DNA from 3 places in the Veillonella intestinalis genome. Region 2 is predicted to be linked to each of the others. Evidence: riboswitches for the same ligand, from Rfam matches in the RefSeq annotation. Region 2 holds a riboswitch; each other region holds the start of a gene.
The links. Region 2 has a riboswitch for cobalamin ahead of NFR27_RS06270 (1-propanol dehydrogenase PduQ). Riboswitches for the same ligand answer to the same signal wherever they lie in the genome.
Positions count from the first base shown of each region.

Region 1: linked by a shared signal. The riboswitch ahead of NFR27_RS04270 (sirohydrochlorin cobaltochelatase) and the one ahead of NFR27_RS06270 (1-propanol dehydrogenase PduQ) in region 2 are both predicted to bind cobalamin.
Region 3: linked by a shared signal. The riboswitch ahead of nikB (nickel ABC transporter permease) and the one ahead of NFR27_RS06270 (1-propanol dehydrogenase PduQ) in region 2 are both predicted to bind cobalamin.

Region 1 is NZ_CALPCB010000004.1:72,723-76,008, forward strand. Features, by position in the region: gene NFR27_RS04265 (ABC transporter substrate-binding protein) at 1-908, opposite strand, end outside; gene NFR27_RS04270 (sirohydrochlorin cobaltochelatase) at 921-1,943, opposite strand; cobalamin riboswitch at 2,178-2,347, opposite strand; gene NFR27_RS04275 (hypothetical protein) at 2,620-2,937, shown strand.
Region 2 is NZ_CALPCB010000006.1:141,464-144,749, reverse strand. Features, by position in the region: gene NFR27_RS06275 (cob(I)yrinic acid a,c-diamide adenosyltransferase) at 204-773, shown strand; adenosylcobalamin (AdoCbl) riboswitch at 845-983, shown strand; gene NFR27_RS06270 (1-propanol dehydrogenase PduQ) at 1,467-2,582, shown strand; gene eutS (ethanolamine utilization microcompartment protein EutS) at 2,608-2,955, shown strand; gene NFR27_RS06260 (ANTAR domain-containing response regulator) at 2,972-3,286, shown strand, end outside.
Region 3 is NZ_CALPCB010000005.1:171,765-175,050, reverse strand. Features, by position in the region: gene nikC (nickel transporter permease) at 1-548, opposite strand, end outside; gene nikB (nickel ABC transporter permease) at 548-1,486, opposite strand; cobalamin riboswitch at 1,601-1,788, opposite strand; gene NFR27_RS05550 (hypothetical protein) at 2,441-2,620, shown strand; gene rpsR (30S ribosomal protein S18) at 2,731-2,961, opposite strand; gene NFR27_RS05540 (single-stranded DNA-binding protein) at 3,001-3,286, opposite strand, start outside.

The sequences.
Region 1 (3,286 bases), on a different contig from region 2:
GCCATAGCCTCCGGTGTATGTAAGCCTGGATTTAACAAGAATAAATTAGATGGTAAATAAAATACTTTGCCATTTTTTACTGCTTTTAGATTTTGCCAAGCCGGATTATTTGTCATTTCCTTTTCCATCGTTTTAGTGATGTCCTCTTTTTTACCCATGGTAGAGATAAAAATAATATCTGGATCATCAGCTGCTAAGGTTTCTAGTGAATAAGGAATGGTTTTAGCCGATTTGTCAAAATCACCATGTTGTAAGACTACATTAGTCATACCTAATTCCTTGACCATGGCAGCTGTTACAGCTAGTTCAGTTTCAGCCGTAACGGCTTTGCCCGTAGCTCGTAAAACAGCTACTCGTGCTGGCGTTAACGTTTTTACAGCACTCTTTACTTTTTCAATATTAGCATTGTATTGAGAAACTACCTCTTTAGCTTTGTCTTCATGATGAGTTAGTTCACCTAAGAAGAGGAGTAGCGGCACATTGTCTTTAATGCCATCATAGCTTACTAAGATGTGTGGTAGTTTATTACTTTGCAATTGACTTTCATATTTGCCATGCTGATTGCTAAGACCTATTACTAAGTCTGGTTTTAAACTTAGTAATTCCTCCATATTGATATTGGCTGTTTGCCCTAGTGAAGGGAGAGCTTTTAATTCATCGGAGAGGGCATCGCTTGAATCTACGCGACTAATGGATTTGCCATCAATGGCATCAAGAAAGTTAAGTAAAGAGTTGGCTAAGGTAGCAATCCGTTGTGGATTTGCTGGTACGGTATAACTTTGATCCTTATAAGTAATCGTACGGGTTTCGCCGCTCTTAGTAGAGTCTGTTTTACTACAGCCTACTAAGACTGTCATGGCTACAAGCAGTGATGTTAATATAAGGAAAATTCGAGTTACTGATTTCATAGAGTTTTTACCTTATTTGGCATCTTCTTTTTGTAGTGCTTCCCAAGCTTCTTGGGCATGCGCGGCAAAGAGATCACGGACTTTTTGGTTTTCACCAAGGCCATGAATGTAAGTATCTACTTTGAAACCATCAGCTTGGAGAATTGATTTATGGGAATCTGGTTCATCCCCAGCCATATCATTATTAGCATGATCGCCAGCTACCATCATAAATGGCATTAAGGTTACATGGTTAACACCTTTAGCTTTTAATTGAGGCACAATATCCTCAAGGCTTGGCCAACCTTCTACAGTATAAATGTAGGCATTTTTAAGGCCTGCTGAATCGAGGCGGTCTTGGATTACGGCATAGTAAGCATTGGATGGATCTGGCGTACCATGAGCCATAATCAATACGGCATCTTTATCACCTGTTTTAGGGAATTGAGTAGCTACCGCTTCCACTGTTTTAGCAATGTCATCGGTTTGACCTTCTTGGCCCATCCAGTACATGAGTGGAGTACCAAAGGTCATTTTTTTGAAATTATGTTTATATTGGTTGTAAACGCCTGTTTTATATTTATATTCAATGCCTGGGATTATATCTAAAGTAGTTAAAGCTACACGTGTATACCCCTCCGCTTTTAATTGATCTAATGCTTCTTCAGGAGTAGGGTAGGTAATGCCTTCATTTGCTTTGATGCGGTCGATAATAATATGAGAAGTGAAAGCAGTAACTACTTTTACACCAGGATGTTGAGCTTTGATTTCATTGATAGTAGCATCAATTGTTTTAGCTCGAGTATCTTTGAAAGTAGTACCAAAACTCATTACTACGATAGCATCTTTGTTAGGAGCTTTGGCAAGTTCTGCATTATCCGTATTATAAGTGCGAACACCGATTTCGGTAGCTTCTAATAGAGCTGGTGTGGCAGTTTTTACTTCATCGCTCAATTGGTACGCTGCTTCTGTTTGTGCACCAAGGAAGCCAAAGCCTGTTAAAGCGGCTACTGCTAGTGTGGTAGCTAATGTTTTTTTGAAAAATTGTTTGCTCATTTCATTCACTCCTCGTGATAAAAAATGGAAAATAAAATAAATAATAAATACAAAAATAACCTCCCCTTAGTAAGGGAGGTTGTAAGCAATACACTAGAATTGCTAGGCACATGACGGTTGACATATTCTACTAAGTAGCTAGCTTCTAGAAACTAACTATATGAATATGTGGTACTACTAGTCAGTGTATAGTACAGATAGTGACATCGATTAACCTCGCCATCGCTCGTGGGTTATAGGTTATCCAACAAGGCAGGTCTTCTGGCTCAAGTTCCTCGCAACAATCACCTTCCCAGAGTGTTTCCAGTGGCTTATCGATTCTGCTCCCTCTTACAGCGGCGGGACCGCGGCAGCTTTTACTGCTCTTTCCTATTAAGTCATTCACCTTGTAGGTCATATTCATTTTGTAATCATGATAGCAAAATAGATGTCCACTGTCAATGCAGTACTGGGTAGGGTATAAGGACTAGTAGTGACTTTGATATTTAGCCTGACGGTGATTGCAAGAGGCTTGGGAGCTCTTAGTAATCAAAGAGAACTATAGAAATTTGTGCATACAAGGTATGATAATTTGTTATTTGTGGCGGTTACTGTGCTTTTGCCATAGGCAAAGTAAGGAAAGTTTGGTACTATGGAGAAGTAGGTATTAATGTATATAAATAAAGGAGGTCCGACTATGGATCAATTTATGAATGGTGCAGGTCCTAATGAAGTATCTAAGTCTGTGTATGAAGTCACCTTTACACCCGTGTTAGAACGGCCTGAGTATCAAGGCGAACCAATTCATTCAAAACTGTTAGCTTTGCAAGAAGCTATGGGTGAAGAGGACTTTAATGAATATATTAATAGTTTATTGCGAATTACCTATAATGGTCGCCAGTTGTGGTTGATTACGAAAAGTGAACGGAAACGGACATTAATTGAAGGTAAATATTTGAAAACGATTGCTGAAATATTTGAAGTAGCAGCACCAAGAGTATTTTCGCAACCATAATGGTTATCAATTATATAAGAAGCAATATAGGCTTTTAGTACTAAATAATGTATAGTTACTATACATTATTGAATAAAAATTCTTAAAAATTAAATTGTCTATTTTTAATAGAATTTATTTGTTAGGACCGTAGCAAATAAGGTATCTATTAAATTGATTAATAAAATACCTGTTTTTGAGAGTGAAGCTTTGTTGGCTAAGAAGGCGATAAAACATCTTTATATCGATAAAAATAAAACTGGAACGACATAAATAGATATAGAAAGTGAAAATGAAATTAAATATTTAATTTCTCACTGATATTCATTGATAAATTATAAAATGAGAAAAATTCTCATTGACTAAAAAC
Region 2 (3,286 bases):
TTAATAAAAAAGTAAATAGATAAAAGTAAATAGATAAGTGAAATATATAAATTAAGAAATTGACAAAATGATTACTTATTTGTATTATCAAAGTAACACAATGGGGTGTAAGTAACAGCATTGAAGCTAATATATGATTAATTTATATTAGGGTATTTTGTTTATTAAATATACCTAGATGTATATAAAGAAAGGAGCTTTTTATGCGTATTTACACAAAAACTGGAGATAAAGGTATGACTCGCTTAGTGGGGGGCGTAGCTGTGGCAAAAGATTCAGATCGAGTTGAAAGTTATGGCACAATAGATGAATTAAATTCATGGGTAGGGTATGCAATCTCTCAATTTAGTGAAGACTTTGTTGCTGAAAGAAGCGAGTTGCAATATTTACAACACTTTTTGTTTGATGTAGGAACTGATTTAGCCACACCAGAATCTTTAGATCGTTCGCTTACATTACCAGATGGGGCAGTAAGTTGGCTAGAAGAACGGATTGATGTGTATACAGAAGCGGCTCCGGAAATCAATCGTTTTATATTGCCAGGAGGCACATCAGAAGCGAGTATGATGCATGTAGCTCGTACTATTGCTCGCCGTGCAGAGCGTAGGATAGTTCGTTTGCAAACTACCGCAAGAGTGTCGTCAGAGTTGGTAATGTTTGTTAATCGACTTTCTGACTATTTTTATGCATTGGCTCGTTATATCAATGCAAAACAAGGTCGTGAAGACATATATTATAGTCGTAGTGCTGAAGTATTTCATAATGGAAAGTAGAAATACATTAGCGGTGTTTAATGTGACAGGCGCTTGCCTTGGCAAATTATATGTGCTACTATTACTATAAGATTAATAGAGAAATGGAAATCATCGATGGAAGTTAGTGAAAATCTAACACGGTCCCGCCACTGTGAAGGCTTTGCCTAAGTCAGGTCTTTCGTGATTTTCATCGCACATGCTGTTTCGAGGTAAGACAGGATGTTGTTTTTGTGGCCTTAAGGGCTACTAATTCATTGTCTGATGCGAGGAACTGAATGGCAGTATTAGTCTAGTTTTGCACAAGGTAGTGCAATCAGTGAAGGATGATGCGAGGCTTTCAGTGGTGAAAACATTAGACACAATGGAGTGAGGTATTGTCCTTATTAAAATGAAGAGCATGATGTGATTCATGCTCTTTTGTTATATTATAAATAAAAGCCTTTATTTAATAGGGTTATAGTAGTTAAATGTTTTAGTAGTTTTATAAATCATCTGCATTATGCGTAAGAAATATGCGAAAAAAAGGATATGTATACGTATTAGGCATAAGTAAAAATGATGAAATTCATTGACTTTTTGTTTGGTAAAGTATAAATTATGGTTATAAGGTTATTCGTGTACAACGGCGTACATGGTTTGCAATGAAGCTTAAACGGAAGAGGTGTGTTCCGTGAAGGCTTCTTTTTTTGTTTGTTAAACAGGAGAACATGTATGCAGAAAATAAAATTTCCTACGACCTTATGGGTCGGGGCAGATGTGTTGCAAGGACTTCGTGATCTCCCCGTGAAAAAAAGTTTTGTTGTGACAGACCCTTTTATGGTTCAGTCAGGCATGATTAACCAAGTTATTGAAAACTTAAAACATACTGAAGTTACAATTTTTAGTGACATTGTACCAGATCCACCTACTGAAGTAGTAGCAGCTGGCGTGAATCGTGTTTTAGAGAGCAAACCAGATGTTATTATTGCTGTTGGCGGCGGTTCGGCTATAGACGCTGCAAAAGCTATGTTATACTTTAGTAAGCAAGTTGATAATACACGTAATATTGAGTTTGTAGCAGTACCTACAACAAGTGGAACTGGCTCAGAAGTTACTAATTTCTCAGTTATTACAGTAGCTGAATCTGGCATAAAACACCCTATAGTAACTGATGAAATTCAACCCAATATTGCAATTTTAGATACACGGTTAGTTTTGAGTGTACCTCCAGCTATCACGGCTGATACAGGTATGGATGTATTAGTTCATTTGATTGAGTCCTATGTATCTTCTAATGAAAATGTTATGGCTAAAGCTCTAGTAGAATATGCAGTTCAACTTGTTTTCAAATATTTGCCAGAAGCTTATACGCATGGAGATAATGTAGAGGCTAGAGAACAAATGCATGTAGCTTCTTGCATGGCTGGGATGGCATTTAATTTAACTAATTTAGGTTTGAATCATGGTATGGCTCATGCAATTGGTGGACGTTTTCATATTCCTCATGGCCGAATTAATGCGATTTTATTGCCTCATATTGTGGCTTTTAATGGCAGTCAAACAACGAGTGAAGCGGCTAAACGTTACACTCGATTGGCAAATATTATTGGAGCGACGTCTTCGGCTAATCCGCGAATGGGAGTTGCCGCACTAGTAAGAAAAATAAAGCAGTTACAGCAGACCGTAAAAGTACCTATTTCGTTGAGTGAATGTGGGTTTAAATCAAATGATGTATTAGCTGCTAGTGATGATATTGCTCAGGCTGCATTAGCTGATGCTTGTACGGCTGCTAACCCGAGAGTACCTACTTTAAGTGATATTAAAGCTTTACTAGAAGCAATCATATAACTAGTAGGTATGAAAAGGAGTGGCTATGGAAGAAAAACAGCGCATGATTCAGGAATATGTTCCTGGGAAACAGATAACGTTGGCGCATATTATTGCCAATCCAGCAAAAGAGATTTATAGTAAGCTAGGATTGCCAAGTGATGTGTATAATGCATTAGGAATTTTAACTATTACACCTGCTGAGGCAGCAATTATCGCTGTTGATATTGCTACAAAAAGTGGTGATGTTAAGATTGGTTTTGTAGATAGATTTTCTGGTTCAGTTGTTATTTATGGAGATGTAAGTTCAGTTGAAACTGCTTTGAGTGCAGTTGTTGATGGGTTACAAGGAATTTTAAAATTTGCACTAGGTTGTGAGATTACAAGAACTTAGTAAATAAAGGAGATATATGCGAGGAACTATAGTTATTGTCGATGATGAGCCAATAACTCGGTTAGATATTAAAGATATCTTGACGGAAGCGGGCTACGAAGTAAGTGGCGAAGCAGCCGATGGCTTTGAAGCGGTAGAAGTATGCCGAAAGGTACGACCAGATTTAGTATTAATGGATATTCAGATGCCTGTGTTGGATGGGTTAAAGGCAGCCAAAAAAATTGCTCAGGATAAATTGGCTAAAAGTATTGTATTTTTAACAGCTTATGGTGATTTTGAAAATACAGAGAAAGCTAAAAAAATTGGTGCTACAGGTTATTTAATTAAGCCA
Region 3 (3,286 bases), on a different contig from region 2:
TGGCGCCGTAAAATAACGGCTGAAGTACCGCCACTCATAATAGCAGCGGCTATGTAATCTTCTTGCCGCACTTTAATAACTAAACTGCGCACCAAACGAGCATATTTTGCCCATCCTACAATCGTAAGTGCCAATATAGTATTGCCTACACTGCCACCCATAATACCAGCAATCGCAATAGCCAATACAATACCAGGGAAGGAAATCATAATGTCACAAATGCGCATAAGCACCATCTCTACGACACCACCAAAATAGCCCGCCACAGAGCCTACAATAGTGCCAATAGAAGCAACTAAACACACAATAGTAAAGGCCATAAATAATGACAAACCTGTACCATAAATAATACGTGACAACACATCACGACCTAATTTATCAGTACCAAACCAATGCGTATCACTTGGTGCTTGTAAAGCATTACTCAAATCAGAAACAAACGCATCATGTGGTGTTAACCAAGGTGAAAAAACAGCCACTAAAATAACCAATATGACTAAAGAAGAATAAAAAGAAAAGGCCTTATTATTACTAATAAACGCTTTCACTATTTACACCCCCGTTTCAACCGTGGGTCCAATATAGTATAAGAATAATCAATAATCCCATTGATTAACATATAGGCTACCGATGCCCAAAGTACAAAACCTTCAATTAAAGGATAATCTCGAAAAGTAATAGCTTGTACCGCCATTTTGCCAAGTCCAGGCCAAGAAAATACCATTTCTACAACTGCTACACCGCCTAGCAGCCACCCCATAGACATACCAAAGATAGTCAAAAGCGGTAAAAAAGCATTCGGTAGAATATGACGAAACATAATTTCCATATGCCCCATGCCACGTGCGCGCGCCCCTACTACATAATCTTTATTAATTTCCTCTAAAATAACTAAACGCACTTGTCGCATAAATTTAGACATCAAGGCAAACGCCAAAGTAAAAGCAGGTAAAATTGCATTCTTTAAAGATACTGTTGCGGTTGCAATAGGAGCAATCCCTAATTTATAACCGAAAATATAAAGTAACATAAGGCCTAACCAAAAGGCAGGCAAAGATATACCAACAAAAGCAATCCCTCGGATTAAAAAGTCAGGCCATTTATTTTGGTTAATTGCTGCTATAATCCCTAAAGGCACTGCCATAATCAAAATCATAACAATGGTTACACTAGCTAACATAAGTGTGCCTGGCAAGGCTTCCAACATCTTATCTACAACTGGTTTTTTAGCCGAATAAGACATACCCAAATCACCTTGAACTGCATGCATTACCCAATTGCCATACTGCACGAGAAAAGGTTTATCTAATCCCAATTCTTGCCTAGTTTGATCGATTAACTCTTGTGAAACAATAGTATCTGCTGTTTCTAATAACATAAGTACTGGATCACCAGGTGCTAAAAAACTCAAACTAAATGTTAAAAAGGTAACCCCTATTAATGTAACTAACACTTGCCCCAAATGTTGCAGTGTCCTCTTTACCATACCTATTCCTCCCTACATATAGCTATTATTCTCCCAATAAAAAAACTCGCTCTTTGAAAGAGCGAGTATGAACTCAACAACAAATTAATCCTATAACACGATTCCAAGGGTGTAATAGCTAATTTGTTATAAGCAGGCTTTCTGGCTCATGACTCATTATCAATTTCTAGCCTTCCCAGTTTCCCAGTGACTCTTTAGCGAAATTGACTCCTCATTTACAGCTGTGTGGCAGCATAGGATTTACACCTATTTTCCTCTTATTATCGCTCGGCATACCCGACACTTACAACATGAATTTCATTATAGAATTGTAATAGTATATTATTTGAATATTATAAAATAAAACCTATATTGATATTATGGTATCTTATCTTTTTGTATTCTGTCAATTATTAGTCATGAATTATTGCTATTTTTTCTCAAAAAAGAACAAAATATTATTATTTGTTCATAAATACTGGAAATTCATCGAAATTCAACTATCTATTATACCTAGCAGGGTATAGTATTTATACTATTAGGGGTATATGTACCGAGAAAATGTATCAATACCAATATATAATTCACCTCATATATAACTTTTATATAAAACCTACTATTTATATATGTTTATTTTCGTTATATTTATTTTATTAAAGTATTAATCACCAACAACTTTGTCATATTTTATATTTACATTATTTATAAAAGGAGTATAATAAATGATAAACGAGCGTAAAATTTCATCATTCATTAATATAATAGTAAAAATCAATGTATTTAATTTTATAAGTAGATACTTAATAGGTAGATACTTAATAAACACACACTTAATAGACACATACTTAATAGGTACATACTTAATAAACCTATCCTTATAAAATTAATCATGTCCATATACTCTAACTATTTCCAATAATACATAAATTCATCTATGAAATAGTATATTTCCGAAGTTAAGGAGACGATAACCTCATGTATAACAAAGAAAAAGAAGGCATTCTATTACATTTAGGTAGCTATACAAAGCCTCTTCATGCTGATATAGTAGTACGCGAAGAAGACGATTTTATACTTTACGGCAATAAAACACCAGAACAAATTCGACGTGCCTACTTTATGTCAAAATCATATCGGAAAAAACATTATAGTTGATTAAATTTCTGATTAATTGGATAATGAAATAGGAAAGTATGTGGCAAAGATTGATAAAATAAAAGAACCCAGCAACCATCATGGTTACTGGGTTTTCATTTGTTATGCGATTATTCTGCAGTGAATGGCAACAATGCAATAGCGCGAGCGCGTTTAATTGCAAGAGTCAATTTGCGCTGATGTTTAGCGCAAGTGCCAGAAATACGACGAGGAAGAATTTTGCCGCGTTCAGTCGTAAAACGACGAAGTTTAGCAATATCTTTATAGTCGATTTGATCTACATGATCAACGCAGAAGTTACATACTTTTCTTCTTGGCTTTCTGCCTCTATCTCTTCTCATTGTGAATCCTCCTTTTCGAATTAGTAGGAGTCCTAAACACTAGAACGGAATGTTTTCTTCGTTACCGCCACCAAAGCTGTCGAAGTTAGATGAACCACCGCCAAAGCTATCAGCGTTTTGTGCATCTAAAGACTGGCCAACAAAGTTAGCCACTACTTCAGTAACATAGCGTTTTTGCCCATCCTGAGTTTCATAAGAACGGGTATTTAAACGACCTTCAACGAAACAACGGCTCCCTTTGCGAAGGTTACCAGCTGCTTCCCCTAATTTGCCCCATGCAACACAATTAATGAAGGCAGTTTGTTCCTTCTGTTCATTGGTTGTG